DNA from 3 places in the Arthrobacter sp. 10N410 genome. Region 1 is predicted to be linked to each of the others. Evidence: riboswitches for the same ligand, from Rfam matches in the RefSeq annotation. Region 1 holds a riboswitch; each other region holds the start of a gene.
The links. Region 1 has a riboswitch for thiamine pyrophosphate ahead of AC1DB8_RS05255 (bifunctional hydroxymethylpyrimidine kinase/phosphomethylpyrimidine kinase). Riboswitches for the same ligand answer to the same signal wherever they lie in the genome.
Positions count from the first base shown of each region.

Region 2: another riboswitch for thiamine pyrophosphate. It lies ahead of thiO (glycine oxidase ThiO); the one in region 1 lies ahead of AC1DB8_RS05255 (bifunctional hydroxymethylpyrimidine kinase/phosphomethylpyrimidine kinase).
Region 3: another riboswitch for thiamine pyrophosphate. It lies ahead of AC1DB8_RS00185 (ECF transporter S component); the one in region 1 lies ahead of AC1DB8_RS05255 (bifunctional hydroxymethylpyrimidine kinase/phosphomethylpyrimidine kinase).

Region 1 is NZ_JBFTIP010000002.1:155,338-161,775, reverse strand. It holds gene obgE (GTPase ObgE) at 1-1,270, opposite strand, end outside; gene rpmA (50S ribosomal protein L27) at 1,387-1,650, opposite strand; gene rplU (50S ribosomal protein L21) at 1,711-2,019, opposite strand; gene AC1DB8_RS05255 (bifunctional hydroxymethylpyrimidine kinase/phosphomethylpyrimidine kinase) at 2,388-3,968, opposite strand; TPP riboswitch at 4,018-4,115, opposite strand; gene AC1DB8_RS05250 (Rne/Rng family ribonuclease) at 4,253-6,438, opposite strand, start outside.
Region 2 is NZ_JBFTIP010000001.1:776,671-783,108, reverse strand. It holds gene mctP (monocarboxylate uptake permease MctP) at 1-409, opposite strand, end outside; gene AC1DB8_RS03750 (DUF3311 domain-containing protein) at 406-687, opposite strand; gene AC1DB8_RS03745 (thiazole synthase) at 874-1,683, opposite strand; gene thiS (sulfur carrier protein ThiS) at 1,689-1,925, opposite strand; gene thiO (glycine oxidase ThiO) at 1,922-3,217, opposite strand; TPP riboswitch at 3,208-3,328, opposite strand; gene thiE (thiamine phosphate synthase) at 3,355-4,083, shown strand; gene AC1DB8_RS03725 (ferritin-like fold-containing protein) at 4,080-4,751, opposite strand; gene AC1DB8_RS03720 (RNB domain-containing ribonuclease) at 4,792-6,297, shown strand.
Region 3 is NZ_JBFTIP010000001.1:38,911-45,348, reverse strand. It holds gene AC1DB8_RS00200 (UDP-N-acetylglucosamine 1-carboxyvinyltransferase) at 1-685, opposite strand, end outside; gene AC1DB8_RS00195 (energy-coupling factor transporter transmembrane component T family protein) at 782-1,585, opposite strand; gene AC1DB8_RS00190 (ABC transporter ATP-binding protein) at 1,582-3,201, opposite strand; gene AC1DB8_RS00185 (ECF transporter S component) at 3,215-3,847, opposite strand; TPP riboswitch at 3,917-4,060, opposite strand; gene AC1DB8_RS00180 (heme-degrading domain-containing protein) at 4,207-4,752, shown strand; gene AC1DB8_RS00175 (DUF4235 domain-containing protein) at 4,789-5,052, shown strand; gene mnhG (monovalent cation/H(+) antiporter subunit G) at 5,074-5,472, opposite strand; gene AC1DB8_RS00165 (MrpF/PhaF family protein) at 5,462-5,740, opposite strand; gene AC1DB8_RS00160 (Na+/H+ antiporter subunit E) at 5,737-6,282, opposite strand; gene AC1DB8_RS00155 (Na+/H+ antiporter subunit D) at 6,279-6,438, opposite strand, start outside.

The DNA of each region.
Region 1 (6,438 bases):
TGAACAGTTCGTTCTCGACGCCGAGCTTAGCGAGGCGGTCAGCGAGGTAGCCGATGGCTTCCTCGTTGGTGAAGTCGGTCTGCTTGACCCAGCGCACGGGCTTCTCGCCGAGCACGCGGAACAGCGGCTCCAGGTTCTTTTCCTCGCGGCGGATCGTGAACCCGCTCTCGTTGACGGCGCGCGGGCGCAGCACGGGGGCCTGGACCTTCGGCGGCGTGGCGGCCACGGCGTCGCGGGCGGCCTTGACGATCTCGGCCATGGCGAAGCCCAGCTGGCGGAGTCCCTCGTGGCTCGTGGCGGAGATTTCGAAGACCTTGTAGCCGCGCTTTTCGAGTTCCGGGCGGACGAACTCGGCCATGTCCTTGCCGTCCGGCAAGTCGACCTTATTCAGGGCGATCAGGCGGGGGCGGTGGTTCAGCGGCACGACTTCACCGTCGGTGCCGGCGTAGCTCATGTCCACGGCGTACTTTTCGAGCTCGGCTTCGATCACGGCGAGGTCCGACAGGGGGTCACGGTCCGATTCCAGCGTGCCGCAGTCCAGCACGTGCACGAGCGCGGCGCAGCGTTCGACGTGGCGCAGGAAGTGATGGCCCAGGCCCTTGCCTTCGCTGGCGCCTTCGATCAGGCCCGGGACGTCGGCGATGGTGAAGCGCACGTCGCCGGCCTGGACGACGCCGAGGTTGGGGATCAGGGTGGTGAACGGGTAGTCGGCAATCTTGGGCCGCGCGGCGGACATCGCGGCGATCAGGCTGGACTTGCCGGCGGACGGGAAGCCGACCAGGGCGATGTCCGCGATGGACTTCAGCTCCAGGACGATGTCGCTGGATTCGCCCTCGATGCCCAGCAGCGCGAAGCCGGGGGCCCGGCGCTTCTGCGAGGACAGCGAGGCGTTGCCGAGGCCGCCGATGCCGCCGGCAGCGGCGACGTACTCGGTGCCTTCGCCCACCATGTCGGCCAGGACGGTGCCGTCCTTGCTCTTGACGACCGTGCCCTCGGGCACGGGCAGGACCAGGGTCTCGCCGTTCTTGCCGCCGCGCCAGTCACCCATGCCGGGGCCGCCGTTGGTGGCGTGCCGGTGCGGGGCGTGGTGGTAGTCGAGCAGGGTGGTGGTCTGGGGATCCACGCGCAGGATGACGTCGCCGCCGTTGCCGCCGTTGCCGCCGTCGGGACCGCCGAGGGGCTTGAACTTCTCGCGGTGGACGGAGACACAGCCATGGCCGCCGGTACCGCCGGATACGTGCAGTACTACCCGGTCTACAAAGCTCGCCACGTGGATCTCCTCAGTGCTGTTCCTCGGGCCCGCAAGGGGCCCAAGATGATTGTAATGCGGTTAAAACACCGGTGGAGCGGACCTACTGGTCCGCCCCACCGATTTAGAACTTGTTGTTACTCTGCAGCTGCAGCAGCCACGATGTTCACAACGCGACGACCACGGCGGGTGCCGAACTCGACAGCGCCGGGGGTCAGTGCGAACAGGGTGTCGTCGCCGCCGCGGCCAACGCCGGCGCCCGGGTGGAAGTGGGTGCCACGCTGGCGGACGATGATCTCGCCTGCGGAAACTACCTGGCCGCCGAAGCGCTTGACGCCGAGGTACTGGGCGTTGGAGTCACGACCGTTGCGAGTGGAGCTCGCGCCTTTTTTATGTGCCATTTGAAATGCCTGCCTTTAAAATTCTGGGGAATCTGCTGAAAACCTGAACAGTAACGTTAGTTACTTGATACCGGTGATCTTGACCTTGGTCAGTTCCTGACGGTGACCCTGGCGCTTCTTGTAACCGGTCTTGTTCTTGAACTTCTGGATGACGATCTTCGGACCACGGAGGTCTTCGAGGATCTCAGCCGTAACCGTTACCTTGGCCAGGTCCTTGGCTGCAGACGTGACCTTGTCACCGTCCACCAGGAGCAGTGCGGGCAACTCAAAGGTGCTGCCGGCTCCACCGGGGACGCGGTTCAGGGTAACGAAGTCTCCAACGGAAACCTTCTCTTGGCGGCCGCCTGCGCGGACAATCGCGTACACCACTGGGGAACTCACTTCTCTCGACGTTTATTACTAGATTTGCGTGCGGAACCTGGGGCCCAAAATGCTTGGACCGGCTCACGCTGTGCCTCAACGCCGGTGGATTCCCCGGGGGAACCCATGAGCTATCCTGCGGAAAAGTCCTGCCCGTAGTACGGGTGAACTGTTCCTCAAGGTCATAACCCAAGTGTTGGCGTAAGCACCGAAGATCTAGACTACGCTAATTTTGCCTTCGGCCGCAAACGAGGCTGGTCCCGGCAGGTAGTGCGTGACGGACGCCACACCCTGCGCCCGGGGGCCAAAGTTATGGTGCCGCAGCGACTTCCGGAACCGCGCCCAACTATCCTACCGGCTGCTTCGCGTAGCGCGGCTTAGGCGTGCAGCCTCGGCGCGTCGAAGAACTCCACCTCGTAGCGGGAGGACTGCCTGAACGCCACCGCCATGGCGCTGCGTTCCGCCTCGGAGCCTTTACGGGCCGCCGCGTCCGTGTACCTGATCGCCTGCCGCGTCGCCTCCGCGAAGGCCTCGTCCGCATAGGTGCGCAGCCACTCCGCGTAGGGATGCGTTGCCGGTGCGCCGGCAGCGAGGAACTCGCGATGCAGCGTGGCGCCGACCTCCGCGTAGAGCCAGAAGCACGGCAGCGCCGCGGCCACGAGCACGCCGTAGCTGCCGGCGAGCGATGCCGCGTGCAGATGGTCCACGTACGCCTTGGTCACCGGTCCCAGCTGGGTCTCGACGGCGCGGCCGGCCAGCCAGTTCCGGTGCAGTTCGGATTCGACTTCGAGGCACTGCTGCGCCGAGCGGGACCAGAAGAGTTGTTCGGCTTCCGACGGCGCCAGGGCCGCCGCGCGGGACAGCACCCGGGAGTAGCCGTTGAGGTACAGGGCGTCCTGGCCGAGGTAGTAGGCGAACTCGGGTTCCGGCAAGGTACCGTCCGCGAGCCCCCGAATGAAGTCCAGGCCGTAGATCGCGTCCAGCCCGTCCGCCGCGTGCCCTGCCAGCAGCGCGGCGAACTCGCCCTCGGCAGGAAGCTGGGGTGCCGCAGCGTGCTGCAGGTGGTGGAAGTGGTGCACGGGTCCGTTGCCGGATCCGACCTCCAGGCGGCCGGCATCCCGCAACGCACCCAGCAGCCACGGCTTGACCTCCCGCAGCGCTGCCTCCCAGTCCCCCGTCCTGGCCTGGACCGTGGCCAGCGCCGAGGACAAGGAGCAGCCGGTGCCGTGGCTGTTGCGGGTGTCGATCCGCTCGCCGGGCACCACCACCGTCTCCTGGCCGAGCACTCCCCCGGTGTTGACGAGCGCGTCCGGGCAACCGCCGTCGTTCTGGGCGCAGTCGCTCTGGGCTCCGCCGGCCGGGGCTCCGCCGGCCGGCAGGTGGCCTCCCTTGACCAGCACCGTGGTGCCGGCCAGGGCCGCGAGCCGCTTGCCCTGTTCCAGCGCGCTGGCCCAGTCCGCGGCGGGCGGTTCGCCCAGCAGCATGGCCAGCTCGGCCAGGTTCGGGGTGATGAGGTCCGCCAGTGGCAAGAGGGCCCGCAGCGCGGTCTCGGCCGATTCCTGGAGCAACCGGTCGCCACTCGTGGCCACCATCACCGGGTCCAGGACCACGACGCCGGGGCGCACCTTTTCGAGCCAGGCCCGGACGGCGTCGATCACCGAGTCGTCGCCGAGCATACCGATCTTGACGGCGTCGATGGTGATGTCGTCGCTGATGGCCTCCAGCTGGGCGGTCAGGAACGCTGCCGGCGGTACATGCACCGACCGGACGCCCTGGGTGTTCTGGGCGGTCAGTGCCGTGATGGCAGCCATCCCGTAGCCGCCGTTCGCGGCAATGCTCTTCAGGTCGGCCTGGATGCCGGCGCCGCCGGAGGGGTCCGAGCCCGCGATGGCCAGCACCCGCGGAATCCGCGGCGGCGTTGAGGCCCCGCCGTCGGGCTCCGGGAAGACGGACTGCAGGAAGGCTGACGTTCGGCTAGATGCAGGCTGCGTCGATGCAGGCTGGGTTGTTGAAGACAAGAGACATCCCTTCGCCGGTGCTAACCGGACAGGTTCAACGGGTCTGGATCTCAGCCGGCTCGATGCGCGGCACCCCGTGTCAGTCCCCCAGCCTAGCGTTCCTCGCCGGCAACCCCGCTAAATTTCAGCCTGTCCCCTTAACGCCCTCGCGGGTTCCGTCCGGGGTCGACGTGATGTTACGTCGATCCCGGACGGAACCCGCGAGTGGTGGTGCCTGCTGGGTCCTAGAGCTCCGACGCCGGGACGCCGACGCCGAGGATGATCGGCTCGTTGGCGGCGGGCTTGGCGGCCACCTTTGCCGGCTCCGGGGCCTTGGCCTCATGGACTGAGACGGCCTCAACCGACGGAGCGGTCTCGCGCTGCTGCACGGACGTCTCGTTGGCGGCGCCCTGGGCTCGGCTGGCGCTCCGGTTCCGGCGCACCCGTCGGGGTCCGGTGGTGTCCGGGGCCTGGGCCGCAGGGGCCTTGCGGGCTTCCTGGCGTACCGGGGCCTGGGCCGCAGGAGCCTTGCCGGCTTCCTGGCGGGCCGGCGCCTGGGCCGCAGGGGCCTTCGCAGCTTCCTGGCGGGCCGGGGCCTGGGCCTCGGCGGTACGTACACTCGGCGGCTGGATCCGCGCCGTCCTGGCGCGGCCGCGGCCCCGGGTGGCGCGGGACGGCGCTGCAGCTGCAGGCGCAGCGTGCTCCGCAGCGTGCTCCGCCGCGTGCTCGGCCGTGGGAACCTCGGCTGCGGGCGACTCGGCAACCGGAGCCGCGGCGGCTGGCTTGCCGGTCTCGGCGTCGCCCAGGTGGGCGAACGCTTCGGTCAGCAGGTCCAGGGTCAGCGCGGGCTGCGGGGTTTCCTCGGCGTGCTCGACGAAGGGCAAGGCAACCTGTTCGCCGCCGAAGGTCAGCACGGCCGCGGGACGACCCGCTGCCTCCTCCGACGAAGCGAGTTCCACGGCGGCGTCGAGCGCGGCCTGGCGGGTTTCGGCGTCGGGAGCTGCTGTCGCTTCACCGTCGTGCAGGTGGGCAGCGTGCGCCGCGGCGGCGATGTTGGCCAGCGCGGCGCGCGTCGCCTCTGCCTTGGCGTGGCGCTCCGCCTCGGTGGGCTCGGCGTGCACGGCGACGGGTGCGGACGGCATGGCTTCGCCGCCCTGGCCGCCCTTGCCGCGGCGACGCTTGCGCTCACTGCGTGCGGCGGGCTGGTGCTCGGTCCGCGGGACGTGGTGTTCTGCGGCGACGGTGTTGGCACGGCGGTGTTCCACGGGCTCGTCGTGGGTGACGATGCCGCGGCCGGCGCAGGCCTCGCACTGTTCGCCGAAGACTTCGAGCAGCCCGGTGCCCATCCGCTTGCGGGTCATCTGCACGAGGCCCAGCGAGGTCACCTCGGCAACCTGGTGCTTGGTCCGGTCCCGGCCTAGGCACTCCACCATGCGTCGCAGCACGAGGTCGCGGTTGGATTCCAGCACCATGTCGATGAAGTCGATCACGATGATGCCGCCGATGTCACGCAGCCTCAGCTGCCGGACGACTTCCTCGGCCGCTTCGAGGTTGTTCTTGGTGACGGTTTCCTCGAGGTTGCCGCCGCTGCCGGTGAACTTGCCGGTGTTGACGTCCACCACGGTCATGGCTTCGGTGCGGTCGATCACGAGCGAGCCGCCGGAGGGCAGGAAGACCTTGCGGTCCAGTGCTTTGTGGATCTGCTCGTCGATGCGCCACGCAGCGAAGATGTCTGTGTCCTTGGTCCACTTCTCAAGCCGGCCCACCAGGTCCGGTGCCACGTAGGTGACGTAGGCCTCGATGGTGTCCCAGGCTTCCTCGCCGGAGACGATCAGCTTGGAGAAGTCCTCGTTGAAAACGTCGCGGACCACCTTGATGGTCAGGTCAGGTTCGCCGTAGAGCAGCTCGGGGGCGAGGATCTTGGTGGACGTGGACTGGCTTTCGATGCCCTCCCACTGGGCTCGCAACCGGTTGATGTCATGCGTCAGCTCTTCTTCCGAAGCGCCCTCGGCCGCGGTGCGGACAATGACACCGGCGTCTTCCGGCAGGCGGTCCTTGAGGATCCGCTTGAGCCGGTTGCGTTCGACGTCGGGCAGCTTGCGGGAGATGCCGGTCATGGAACCGCCGGGCACGTACACCAGGTAACGGCCGGGCAGCGAGATCTGGCTGGTCAGGCGGGCACCCTTGTGGCCGACCGGGTCCTTGGTGACCTGGACGAGCACGGAGTCGCCGGACTTGAGCGCATTTTCGATCCGCCGCTGCTTGCCTTCGAGGTTGACGGCGTCCCAGTTGACTTCGCCGGCGTACAGCACGGCGTTGCGGCCGCGTCCGATATCGACGAACGCGGCTTCCATGGACGGCAGCACGTTCTGGACCTTGCCCAGGTAGACGTTGCCGATCAAGGAATCCTGCTGGGTCTTGGAGACGAAGT
Region 2 (6,438 bases), on a different contig from region 1:
CATACCGGCCGCCAACAAAGTCCGCCGGCGTGACGAAACCGTGGCGGTGCGAGACGGACCACAGCCTGCTCATCAGCAAAAACACAATCGGATAGAGCACGATTGTGTACGGCACCGCGAAGAAGCCGCTCACGGCTCCGGTGGCCCACATCGCCGCCGGGACCGCCACGAAGGTGTAAGCCGTGTAGAGGTCCCCGCCGAGCAGGAACCAGGTCACCCAGGTACCAAAGCCCCGGCCGCCCAGTCCCCATTCGTCGAGGCTATGCAGCCCTGTCGTTTCTTCCCGCCTCCACCGCGCGGCAAAGAAGCCGAGGACCGCCACCAGGACGAAGAGGATGATCACAATGGTGAGGGCTATGCCGTTGACCGGCCGGTCCGGTGCCGCCAGCGGCACGACCGCCCCGTTCACCGCTCCTCCCCCGCAGCGGCCGCCCCGCGGACGGATTCACGGCGACGGCGGTCCTCCCTGGTGACCAGCCAGTAGGAGATCCCCACCAAGGCCGCGGTGACCGGGATCCATGCCATCTGATACCAGTAGAAATACGGGATACCCGCCAGCCGCGGTTCGTCGAAGGCGTACGCGGGCACAACCAACGGAACCACAATGGCGACGAGCAACAGGATTCCGGACACTACATAGGGACCCGGCTTGGCCGGCCCCCGCGTTGGCACATCAGGACTGGACATGGACGCCTCCTCACCGAGACGGGCCCCCGGAGCGGGAAGGCTTCCCGGGACGTGCCGGCGGCCTGCGGACCGTGCAGTGCAGCGGTCGTTACCCAACAGGATAGACACTGGATTTAATCTTCAACAGTGCCTTTAATCACGGTTTGGCGAGGCGAACGGGCCTGGACGGGAGCGGCGCCGGGGCCCCTACAGGAACTCGGCGCGTCCTTCCATCGCGGACGACGCGAGGGCATGCTCGCGGCGCGGGATCCGGCCGGCCCGCCGCGCCAGCCGGCCGGCGATGACGGCGTGCCGGAACGCCTCACCCATCAGCGCCGGGTCCTGGGCACGGGTCACGGCGGTGGCGAGCAGCACGGCGTCGCAACCCAGTTCCATCGCGAGCGCGGCGTCGGAGGCGGTGCCAATTCCTGCGTCGAGCACCACCGGCACCGAGGCACGGGAGACGATGAGTTCAATGTTGTGCGGATTCAGGATGCCCAGGCCGGTGCCGATCGGGGCGCCCAGCGGCATCACTGCCGTGGCGCCGAGGTTCTCCAGCCGGAGGGCCAGGACCGGGTCGTCATTCGTGTAAGCGAAGACCTTGAAGCCGCGCGCCACCAGCTGTTCGGTTGCCTCCACCAGTTCCAAGGCGTCGGGCAGCAGGGTGTGCTCATCCGCGATCACCTCGAGCTTCACCCAGTCCGTCTCCAGCGCTTCGCGGGCCAGTTCGGCCGTGAGGACGGCGTCCCGGGCGGTGAAGCATCCGGCGGTGTTGGGCAGCACCCGGATGTTGTGGTCCGCCAGCAACTGGAACAACGAGCCGCTCTCGGCCGGAGAGTAGCGACGCATGGCCACCGTCGTGAGTTCCGTTCCGGAGGCCACCAGCGCGGCTCCGAGGCCGTCCAGGCTCGGCGCACCGCCGGTGCCCATGATCAGGCGGGAGCCCAGTTCCACTCCGTCAACCGTCAGCAGATCCCGGCGTGCCTGCTGCGTTTCCTGCATTGCTGTTGCTTCCATGCCCTCTATCCTCCCTGTACTGCCGTAACGAGTTCGACGTCGTCGCCCTCGGCGAGCGCGGTCGCGTGCCACTGGCTGCGCGGCACCACCTCGGCGTTGCGGGCGACGGCGACGCCCAGTTTCCGGCCGTCCGTGGCCCGGCCGTCGGCGGCCAGCGTCCGGCCGGTCACCCCGCTGACCAAGGCGCTGATAGTGGCGCCGTCGGCGAGGGCGTGCTGCGCTCCGTTGAGCCTGATATTCATGCTGTCGTCCTGTCTTTCGCTGGAGCGTCCGCGGGTGAAGCGTCCCGCTCGGATGAGCCGGGGGCTGGAGAAACCGGGCGGCGGCTGGAGAAGCGGTCCGGGCGGAAGCCCTCCCAGCGCCGGTCCGGCTCTCCGTCCAGCAACGCCCGGCAAATGGCGGCGGCCGCCGGGGTGAGCAGGACCCCGTGCCGGAAGAACCCGGTGGCAACGATGAGTCCCTCGACGTCCTGTCCGGATCCGGCGCTGGCCACGCGCCCCAGGAGCGGGGCGTTGTCCGGGGTCCCGGGCCGTGCCCGCGCCGTGGCCTCGAGCAGTTCCAGCTCGGCAACGGCCGGGACCAGCTGCTGGGCATCGCGCAGAAGCTGGTACACGCCGCCGGCAGAGACGGCGCCAGCCTCGGAGGGCGCATCCTCCCGCTGGGTTGCGCCGATCACGACCGTGCCGTCCTCCCGCGGGACGATGTAGACCGGAACCCCGCGGACCAGGCCCCGCACGGTCGAGCGCAGCAGTGGCCGGAGCCGTGCCGGGACCCGGAGCCGCAGGATGTCCCCGTAAACCGGACGCAGCGGCAGGGACAATCCCCCGGGCAGGCCCTGCAGTTCCGCCGCGGCCAGACCGTTGGCTACGACCGTCTCGCCGGCGCGGAGCTCTCCGCCGCCCTCGAAACGGATGCCGGCGACGCGGCCGCCGCGCCAGAGCAGCCCGGCCGCGCGGCGGGGCACGGCCGTGAACCGGCTGTCGGCAGCCAGCAGTGAACCGATCCTGGCCAGCAACCGGCGCGGATCCACCTGGTGGTCGGCCGGGATGTCGAAGGCGCAGGAGATACCGGGGCTGAGCAACGGTTCGCGGCTGCGTGCTTCACGGACGGTCAGCGGCTCCACGGCCAGGCCGCAGGCCTGCTGCGCGGCCCGCAGGTCGGCGAGCGCCCGGCGGTCGGCCGCGTCCGCGCCGACGGCGAGGGTCGGCGTCGTGAGATATCCAGTGCCGCCGCCGTCAGTGCTGCCGCCGGCCAGGCCGGCGGCGAACTCCGGCCACAGCCCTGAGGCTTCCAGCATCAGGGCCAGGAGCTCCTCCTCCTGGTAGTGGAGTTCACTCACGGGCGCCAGCATGCCGGCGGCAGCCCAGCTGGCGCCGGTGCCGGGGGCGTCGTCGACCAGCGCGACGGTACGGCCCGAACGGCGGGCCTCCCAGGCGATGCCGTGGCCGATCACTCCCCCGCCGATCACGATGACGTCGTAATAATCCGAGGATGGGCCCGGTGGTGTGGCGGGTGGTGCGACGGATACGTCCATGGGTTCCTTCCCTACGCCGGTACTAGCCGGATCAGGTCAAGCGGTCGGCTCTGACGCCCTCTCAGCCCGTCGGACGTCTGGCGGCCCGCGCGGGCTCCCGCGGTATGCGCCCAGTTTAGAGGAACTAGGCTTGGGGCATGAGCCAGGATGTCCACACCACCGCCCGCCTGTACCTGTGCACCGATGCCCGGAAGGAGCGCGGTGACTTCGAGGACTTCGTTGACGCCGCCTTTTCCGGCGGCGTCGACATCATCCAGTTGCGGGACAAGTCGCTGGAGGCGGCCGAGGAGCTTGAGCTGCTGGAGGTCCTGCACTCCGTGGCGCGGCGGCACGGCCGGCTCTGGGCGGTAAACGACCGTGCCGACCTGGCCTCACTGGCAGGGGCGCCGGTGTTCCACATTGGGCAAAAGGACATCCCGTTCGCCGCGGCACGGGATTTCCTGGGCAAGGGCACCGTGATCGGCATGTCCACGCACACGCCGGAACAGGTGGATGCGGCCATCGCGGCGTCCCCGGGCCGGGGCGGGCTGGACTACTTCTGCGTGGGCCCGGTCTGGGCCACCCCCACCAAGCCGGGCCGCGCCGCCGTCGGGCTGGACCTGGTGCGCTACGCCGCCGCGGCGATCGGCCGGGCCGAGGCCGCCGACGTCGGGAAAGTCGCCGGGGTGGTGCCGTGGTTCGCGATCGGCGGCATCGACCTGGGCAACGTGGCCCAGGTGGTCGACGCCGGAGCCAGAAGGATTGTGGTGGTCCGGGCGATTACCGAGGCCGCTGATCCTGCCGGGGCCGCGCGTGCCCTGCTCGCCGCGCTCGACGCCGGGGCGGACGCCGACGCCGACGTCCACAGCGGCGCCGCGGACAACTAGCCGGCTAGTCCCAGCTCTGACATCCGACGGGAATGGGCGGCGGCAAGCTCGGCGGTCAGGGCGCGGGCGAGTTCACCGGCCCGGTCCTCGTCCGTGCCGGTCAGGCCGCCGAGGAAGGCGTGCTCCACGCTGACCCGCTGGGCCTGGGTAAGCGCTTCGCCGAGCAACCGCCGAGCCCACAGGGCCAGCCGGGACGCCAGCCGCGGATCGTCGGCGAGCGCGGCCTTGAGCCGGTCCCGCAGCACCACCGTCGCGTCCCCGGCCGCCTGGACCAGTTCGATCAGCCCGGCCGTCCCGGCGTCGACATAGCCCGAAATGGACCGGTAAAAGTCCGCGGAGACCGTGTCGATCACGTAGGCCTTCATGAGCGACTCGTGCCAGTCGGCGGGGCGGGTGCGCTCATGGAAGTGGTCCACCGAAGGCTGGAACGGCAGCATGGCCTCCTCCGCGTCAATGCCCATCTCCGCCAGCTTCGCGCAGACCAGTTCAAAATGCTGGAACTCGATGACGGCGAGGCCGCCCAGCACCGCCCGGTCGTGCAGGGTGGGCGAATACCGGGCGTCGGAGGAGAGCCGTTCGAAGGCCGAGAGCTCCCCGTAGGCCATCACGCCCAGCAGGTCCCGGAGGAAACGGTTGTAGCGGGCGGGCTCGGCCGGGGAGGTGCTCATGCTTCAAGACTAGTAGCGGAAATCGGGCTAACCTGATTCCGTGTCTCATCATCGCCTGACTCCGAGCGTCCGCCAGCAGAAGAACCAGCTTGCCCAGGCGCTCAACGCACTGCGCACCGTCCTGGAGCTGCCCGGGCCGTTTCCGGAAGCCGTGCTCCGGGACGCCGAGGCGGCCGTCGCCTCCCACGAGCTGCCGGAACTGGATTTGACTCACGTGGAGTTCGTGACCATCGACCCGGCGTCCTCGACGGACCTGGACCAGGCCTTGTTCATTGACCGCGCCGGCGACGGGTACAGGGTTTTCTACGCGATCGCCGACGTCCCGTCCTTCGTCGCCCCCGGCGGCGCGCTCGACGCCGAGACCCGGCGCCGCGGCCAGACGTTCTACACTCCGGACGGCCGCATCCCCCTGCACCCCGAGGTCATCAGCGAAGCGGCCGGCAGCCTGCTGGCGGGCCAGCTCTGCGCGGCCTTCGTCTGGGAGTTCGAGCTCGACGCCGCTGCCGAGGTCTCCTCCGTGCTGGTCCGCCGGGCACAGGTCCGCAGCCGGGCCAAGCTCAGCTACCAAGGTGTGCAGGCCGAACTCGACGGCGGTACCGCGGACCCCGTTCTGCAGTTGCTCAAGGAAGTCGGCAGCAAGCGGGTGGAACTGGAGCGCCTGCGCGGCGGGGCCAGCCTGAACATGCCGGAGCAGGAGATCGAGCAGCTGCCCGACGGCGGCTACCGGATCGTCGCGGCGCCGCCGCTGCCGGTGGAGGACTGGAACGCCCAGATTTCGCTGATGACCGGCATGGCCGCAGCGGAGCTCATGCTGCAGGGCAAGGTCGGCATCCTGCGGACCATGCCCGCCCCGGATGAGAGCTCGCTGCGGCACTTCCGGCGCCAGACCGGCGCACTCGGCAAGCCCTGGGACGGCCGGATCAGCTACGGCGAATACCTTCGCACCCTGGACCCCACCGACCCGCGCCAGCTTGCCATCGTGCACTCGGCCGGGATGCTCTTCCGCGGCGCCGGCTACACCCACTTCGACGGCGCCGTCCCGGAGGACGCCATCCAGTCCGCTATCGGCGCGGCGTATGCCCACTCCACCGCCCCGCTGCGGCGCCTGATCGACCGCTTCGTCCTGGTCATCTGCGAGGCCCTGTCCAACGGCGCCGAGGTTCCGGGCTGGGCCCGCGAAGCCCTCCCGTCGCTGCCGGCCATCATGGCGGCTTCGGACCAACTGGCCGCCAAGCTGGAGCGGCTGTCGCTGGACACCGTGGAGGCGGCCCTGCTGAGCAACCACATCGGGCAGGAGTTCGACGCCGTCGTGATCTCGGGCTCAAAGCCCGCGAAGAACGGCGGCACGAACGGAAACGGTAAGGGCAGCAACGGGAACGGGAAGAGCAACGGGAACGGCAATGGCCCGTCCGGGATCGTGCAGATCGCCGAGCCCGCGGTGACCGCACGGTGCCCCGGCGAGCTGGAGCCCGGCACCCAGGTCCGGGTGCGGGTCGTATCCTCGGACATCGCCACTCGGGAGGTCCGGCTCGAACTCGTGGGCTGATGTTACGCCCGGCTTGCGCCCCGCAGCCGTGCCACTGGCGCGCCGCACCGCGGGCCCCGGTCGAGGTTCCGAACGGCGAACAGCTAGACTGGAAGGGTAGTAATGGATGCCCGGTCGTTGATTTCCATGTTTTTCGAATTC
Region 3 (6,438 bases), on a different contig from region 1:
GGTCGTGGCCGTCTGCGGGCGGTGCCTGCACGCTGTAGAAGCCGGACTTCGCCTCGACGCTGAGGCCGAACTGGCGCAGGGCCTGCATGTGCGGCTCCACGGTGCGGGTGCCAAGGTCGCAGCCACCGGCGTAGGGCAGCCGGTATTCGCTGGACTCATCGAGCAACGGGCCGAGGAGCATGATGACGCTGCGGGTGCGGCGGGCGGCCTCGACGTCCATCGAGTCGAGGTCCAGCACGGCCGGTCGGCGGATCTGCAGGTCGTTCGCGTCGAGCCAGGTGCACTCGACGCCGATGCTGGTCAGGACCTCCACGATCCGGTTGACCTCTTCGATCCGGGCCAGCCGCCGCAGGACGGTGGTGCCGCGGTTGATGAGACTCGCGCACAGCAGCGCGACGCCGGCGTTCTTGCTGCTGTTGACGTCCACGGCGCCGGAGAGCGTGCGGCCGCCCTCCACCCGCAGGTGGGTCATCTGCGGCCGGCCGACTTTGACGATGGCGCGGCCGAAAATGGATTCGAGCCGCTCAATCATTTTCAGGCTCAGGTTCTGCTTGCCCTGCTCCATCCGGGCGATGGCGCTCTGGCTGGTTCCCAGCTCGGCCGCGAGCTGTCCCTGGGTCCAGCCCTTCTCGCCGCGGGCGTCCCGGAGTACGGCGCCGACATATTCAGCAGTCTGTTGAGTCATATGCAATAAATATCACGGATGAGCTATTTTGACGGGCCAAATCCCCAGAACTGCAATAAAGCTCACAGAATATCCATCTCGTGCGATATGTAGCGGCTACTGCTGGCCGAGGAACACCATGTTCCACGTCCCGGCAGCGACGGCTGCGGCCACGGCGGCACCTGAGATCAGCAGGCCCCCGAGAACCACCCACGCGTCCAGCCGGCTGAACGTCGCCTTCCGGGCCCAGGTCCGCTGCGCGCCGCCAAAGCCCCGTGCTTCCATGGTCACGGCGAGCCGGGAGGCGCGGCGGACGGCCTGGACCATCAACCCGAAGCTTTGCCCCAGCGTGGCCCTGAGCCGCTGCACCGGGTTTCCGTGCGAGCCGACACCGCGGGCTCGCCGGGCCATGCCGATGGTCTGCCATTCCTCGGCCATGAGCCCCACCAGCCGCATCGCGGCCAGGGTGCCGAGCACGAAACGGTGCGGCAGCTTCGCCTGCTGCGCCAGGGCGTCGGCCAGGTCCGTGGGGTCGGTGCAGCTCATCAGCAGCACCGCCGGTAGCGCGATCGCGAGGCCGCGCAGCAGGAAGCCCAGCCCGAGCTGCAGCGAGCCCTCGCTGATGGACCAGACGCCGACGTCGAGCAGTATCCTGCCGTGGTCCGGGGCCAGGATCGCGGTGCTCCAGCCGCCCACGGCGGCCGCGAGGATCAGCGGCCAGCCGCGCTGCCAGAGCAGGGCCAGGGTCAGGCCCGCCAGCGGGAACAGCAGCAGTTCGAAGGCGAGCGCCACGGACGCGGACACCCAGTCGATGGACAGCGCCAGCGCGACCGTGATGAGCACGACGCCGGAGAATTTCGCCAGCGGGTTGGCGCGGGTCAGCAGAGCGTGGTTTCCGCGCAGGGTCAGGGCGTCCCTCATGGCGCCGCCACCCCCGGATTCGTCCTGCCGGGTAGTCCCGGCGCGCCCGACTGCGGTGCGCCGAGCTTCAGCTCGGTGCCGCCCAGGACCTCGCTGAACTCCGCGTCGTGGGTCACCGAGACCACCGCGGTCCCGGCGTCGAGAAGCTCGGAGAGGAAGGAGGCCAGTTCCGCCCAGGTGTTGGCGTCCTGGCCGAAGGTGGGTTCGTCCAGCACCAGCACCTGCGGGTGGGCAGCCAGCACGGTGGCCACGGAGAGCCGCCGTTTCTCGCCGCCGGAGAGCGTGTAGGGGTTGGCATCCACGAGCTCGCGGAGCCGGAGCCGTTCCAGCAGCTCCTCGACCCGTTCTTCGCCGCGGCCCAGCTGACGGGGACCGAACATCAGTTCGTCCAGCACCCTGCCGGTGACGAACTGGTGCTCGGGTTCCTGGAACACCGTGCCGATCCTGGCGATCAACTGCTGGGCCCTCCATTTGTACGGATCGATGCCTGCGCCGGCGCTCAGCTCGGTGGTGGCGGACACCGCGCCGGAGACCGGGGAGAGCAGGCCTGCCAGGGTCAGGGCGAAGGTCGACTTCCCGGAACCGTTGGGGCCGGTGACGGTCAACGCCTGGCCGGACCGGACCCGGGCCGTGATGCCGGACTGCACCGGGACGGGTGTTACCGTGCTGAAGCCCCGCAGCAAACCGGTGCGGCGGGGCCGTTCGCGGGACACGGCCAGTTCCTCTGCGGCCAGCAGCAGCTGGCCGGCCCCGGCGTCCCCTTCCGGTCCTGTTCGGCCGCGGCGGGCCCGGGTGGCGGGCACATGGCCCGGCACCCAGACGCCGGCGGAGATGAGCATGTCCCGCGCCTGCTCCAGGACCAGGTCCGGGGGCCCGTCCAGCAGCACGGCGGAGTCCGTGGCGGATCCGGGCTGCAGCACGACGATCCGGTCCACAAGGTCTTTCCAGACAGCAACCCGGTGCTCCACCACCACCAGGGTGGCCCCGGTCTTGTCCAGGCACCGTCCCACGGCGTCGCGGACCTCCAGGACACCGGCCGGGTCAAGGTTGGCGGTGGGCTCATCGAGGAGCAGCAGCCCGGGCCGCATCGCGAGGATCCCGGCGAGCGCCAGCCGTTGCTTCTGGCCTCCGGAGAGCGACGACGTCGGGTGATGCAGCGGCAGGCCGCCCAGCCCGACGTCGTCGAGCGCCTCCCCCACCCGCCGCCAGATGTCCGCCGGGGGCACCGAGAGGTTTTCGGCCCCGAAGGCCACGTCGTCGCCGAGCCGCGACAGCACCACCTGGGTCTCCGGGTCCTGCTGCATCAGCCCGGCCCGCCCGCGCCGGGCCCTGGGCGGGGCTCCGTCGATCAGCAGGCTGCCGGTCTCATCGGAGTCCTCGGCATCAGCGGAAGCAGCAGCGGACGCGGCTGCCGCAGTGCTGTCCCCCAGCACACCGGCCAGGGCGTGCAACAGCGTGGACTTGCCGGCGCCGGACGGGCCCAGCAACAGCACGCGCTCGCCCGGACGGATGTCCAGGTCCAGGCCGCTCACGGCGGGCCGGGCCCGGCCGGCGTGCCGCCAGCCCCAGCCGCGGGCGCTGACCGCGGCCGGGCGTACGTCGTCGACAGACCTCATGCGTGTGCGGGCATCAGGAGAAGACGGGTTCCGATGCCGCCTTGCGGGACCCGAACGAGGCCAGCACCCCGGTCTTGGCCAGGCCGCGGGTGGCGAGCCAGGACAGTCCCCCGGCAATCACCGCTCCGGAGATGGCGCAGAAGATGATGTAGGCGAGCTTGTCACCGGTTTCGTACGCGATGTTCCAGCCCCAGGGCAGGAAGGAGTCGTTCAGGCCGCAGAACAGGCCCGCACCGGCACCGGCCAGCAGGGACACCGGAAGGTTGAACTTCTTGTACAGGAACGCGGCAAAGATGAGTTCGGCGCCCAGGCCCTGCAGGATGCCGGAGATCAGCACGGTGGTGCCGTACTGCGAGCCCATGATCAGCTCGCCGGTGGCGGCCACCGCTTCGCAGAACAGCGCCGCCCCGGGCTTGCGGATAACGAGCATGCCCAGCACCGCCGGGATCATCCAGCCGCCGGCGTAGAGCCCGGTCAGCGGCGGGTAGACCGCGTTGAGCGGGACGGAAACAAGGTTGGAACCCTGGGACCAGGCCCAGAAAATCACACCGCCGGCAACAGCGATCAACGCGGCCACCACAATGTCGACCACGCGCCAGCTGTATTTGCCGGTGGTCAGTGTCTGCTTCGCAGAAATGTCAGTCATATCGTCCTCCTGAGGAACAGGAGGGGAGGGTGCTCCGGCGGCACCGCGGCCTTCGCCACGGGTGCCGGGCACCCTGAGAACTCGACTCCCTTGCGCCGGTACTAACCGGATCAGGTTCGAGGGTCTGCGGCTGTCCGCACTCTCAGCGCCCACCTACGGTTACCTTGGATTTCTCCAGTGATGCCCGACGGCGGCGCTCCCCTGTCGTATCTAAATCGCCCTTGTGGGCTGGCTCAGTTTACACCCGGCGGCACTCCCAAGTGACTCGCAGTCGTTGTCGTTTTGAGGGCTCATAACGGCAACAACTGCGAGTCAGTTGGGCTTGCGCGGCGGCGGCCACCTAACGGAAGCTGAGTCCCATGACCGACGCACCAGTGCCTTCCCCCGAGTACGACCCGGACTCCGCGGAACCACAGCCGCCGGGATCCCTGGCCGCGCTCATCGGCCGCATCCTGGCCGAAATCGACGAACTGCAGTTCCGGTCCTTCAGCAAGGACGACGCGCTGGACCTGGGCCTCCTCCTGGTCCAACTCGGCCGCCAGCGCTCCTACCCGATCGCCATCGACATCAGCAAGGGCGATCAGGTCCTCTTCCACGCCGCACTGGAGGGCGCCACCCCGGACAATGAGCGCTGGATCAAGGCCAAACAGCGCACCGCGGTGCGGTATGAAGTCCCGTCGCTGCTGGTGGGCCTGCGGGCGCGTGCTGCCGGTCAGAGGATCGAGGACAACGCCTGGTTCGACCAGCGGGAGTTTGCAGCCCACGGCGGCTCGTTCCCCATCTACCTGCGCGGAACCGGGGTGGTAGGCACCGTCACGGTGTCGGGGCTGCCGCAGAAGGACGACCACGAGCTGGTGGTCGAGGCACTGACCGAAATCCTCGGCCGCCCGGGGACGCTAGGCTAGGGGAAGCCCTGTTTCCTCCCGCAAGGAGTACGAAGTATGAACATCTTCATCAAACTGCTTGGCACCGGCGTCAGCCTCCTCGCCGGCTTCGTCGGCACCAAGGTAGTCGACACCGTCTGGGAAAAGACCACCGGCAACAAACCGCCCAAGGGCCACGACGACGACGTCCCCACCACCCTGCGCCAGGCCCTGACCTTCGCCCTCATTTCGGCCTCGGTCAGCGCCATCATCCAGGTCCTCGCCAACCGCGGCACGCAGCGGGCGATCACCCGCTTCGCCAAGACCCAGGACCTGGTCTAAGCCATATCGCCGCCGGCGGCGTTACTCGTCGTCGTCGTCCGTGAATCCGCGCTTGCCGGCCGCCTGCTGCACCACGGCTTCCAGCTCGTCGGCGCTCAGCAGCTCGGGGTGCAGGTGCTTGGTGCGGTAGCCGGCGCGGCCAACCATGTGGGCGGAGACCGGCACTGTGAGCAGCTGGAAGATCCACGCGACCACCAGCACCGGCCACACCCACCAGGTGCGCAGCTGCAGCCCCACGGCGCAGAGCAGCAGGAAAAGCCCCAGCACCTGCGGCTTGGTCGCGGCGTGCATCCGGCTCATGAGGTCGGGGAACCGCAGCAGGCCGATGGCCGCGCCGAGGGACATCAGCGCCCCGACCACCATGAACACAGCCGAGACGGTGTCGATTACGGCGTCGGCGGAAATCGTGTCAGGACTCATTGGGCTGCTTCCTCCGGTCGGCCACGAATCGGGCCACCGTCACCGAACCGACAAAGCCGATGATCGAGATGGACACCAGCAGCATCAGGTTGTTCAGGTGCCGGTTCACGGCCATGTCGATGCACAGCGCCGCGCCTAGGATGGCCAGCAGCACGTCGGCGGCCAGCACCCGGTCCAGCAGCGAGGGCCCCCGCGCGATGCGGATGATCGCGCCGGCCGCGGCGAGCGACAGCACGACCGCGGTAATGGTCAAAACCAGCGGCATCATGCCCCGGCCTCCTGCTTCAGTGCGGACAGTTCGGCCCTGGTGCCCATGATCCGGATCAGCCCGGCCTCGGTGTCGCGGACCTCCTTGCGGAGCTTGGCCGCGTCCTCGGCGTCTCGGACATTGATGCCGTGGATGTAGAGCGTGGACGTGGACCTGTCCACCTCCACCACCACGGACCCCGGGATCAGGGAGATGACGTGTCCCGTGGCGGTCACCAGCAGGTCTGAATGGCTGCGGAGCGGGACGGCTATGACGGCGCTGATCACCCGCGGACCACGGACCACGGCCAGGTACAGGACCTGGAAGCTGGCCGCCACGACCTTGGCCAGGAAGACCAGCGCGAACGGCACGGCGCGCAGCACGTTGAAGCGGCCCCCCAGTTCCACCGGCGGCAGGTAGAACAGCCGGGCCACCACCACCGCGATCAGGGCGCCGAAGAGCAGGTTTCCGGCGCTGAAGTCCTGCCACAGGGCGCCCCAGACAATAACGAGCCAGACCAGCAGCGGCAGCTCCTGGCGCAGCGAGACCCTCTTCCGTGTCATTTGCCGCCCTCCTGCCGCATCGGCTGGGCGATTACCGGAACCGGCGCCTCGTCCCCAAGCACGGCCTGGATATAGGCGGACCGGTTCAGCATCTCCCCGGCGGACTGGTCCGCCACCCGGAAGAGCGGCCCGGCAAACACCGTCAGCGCCACCCCG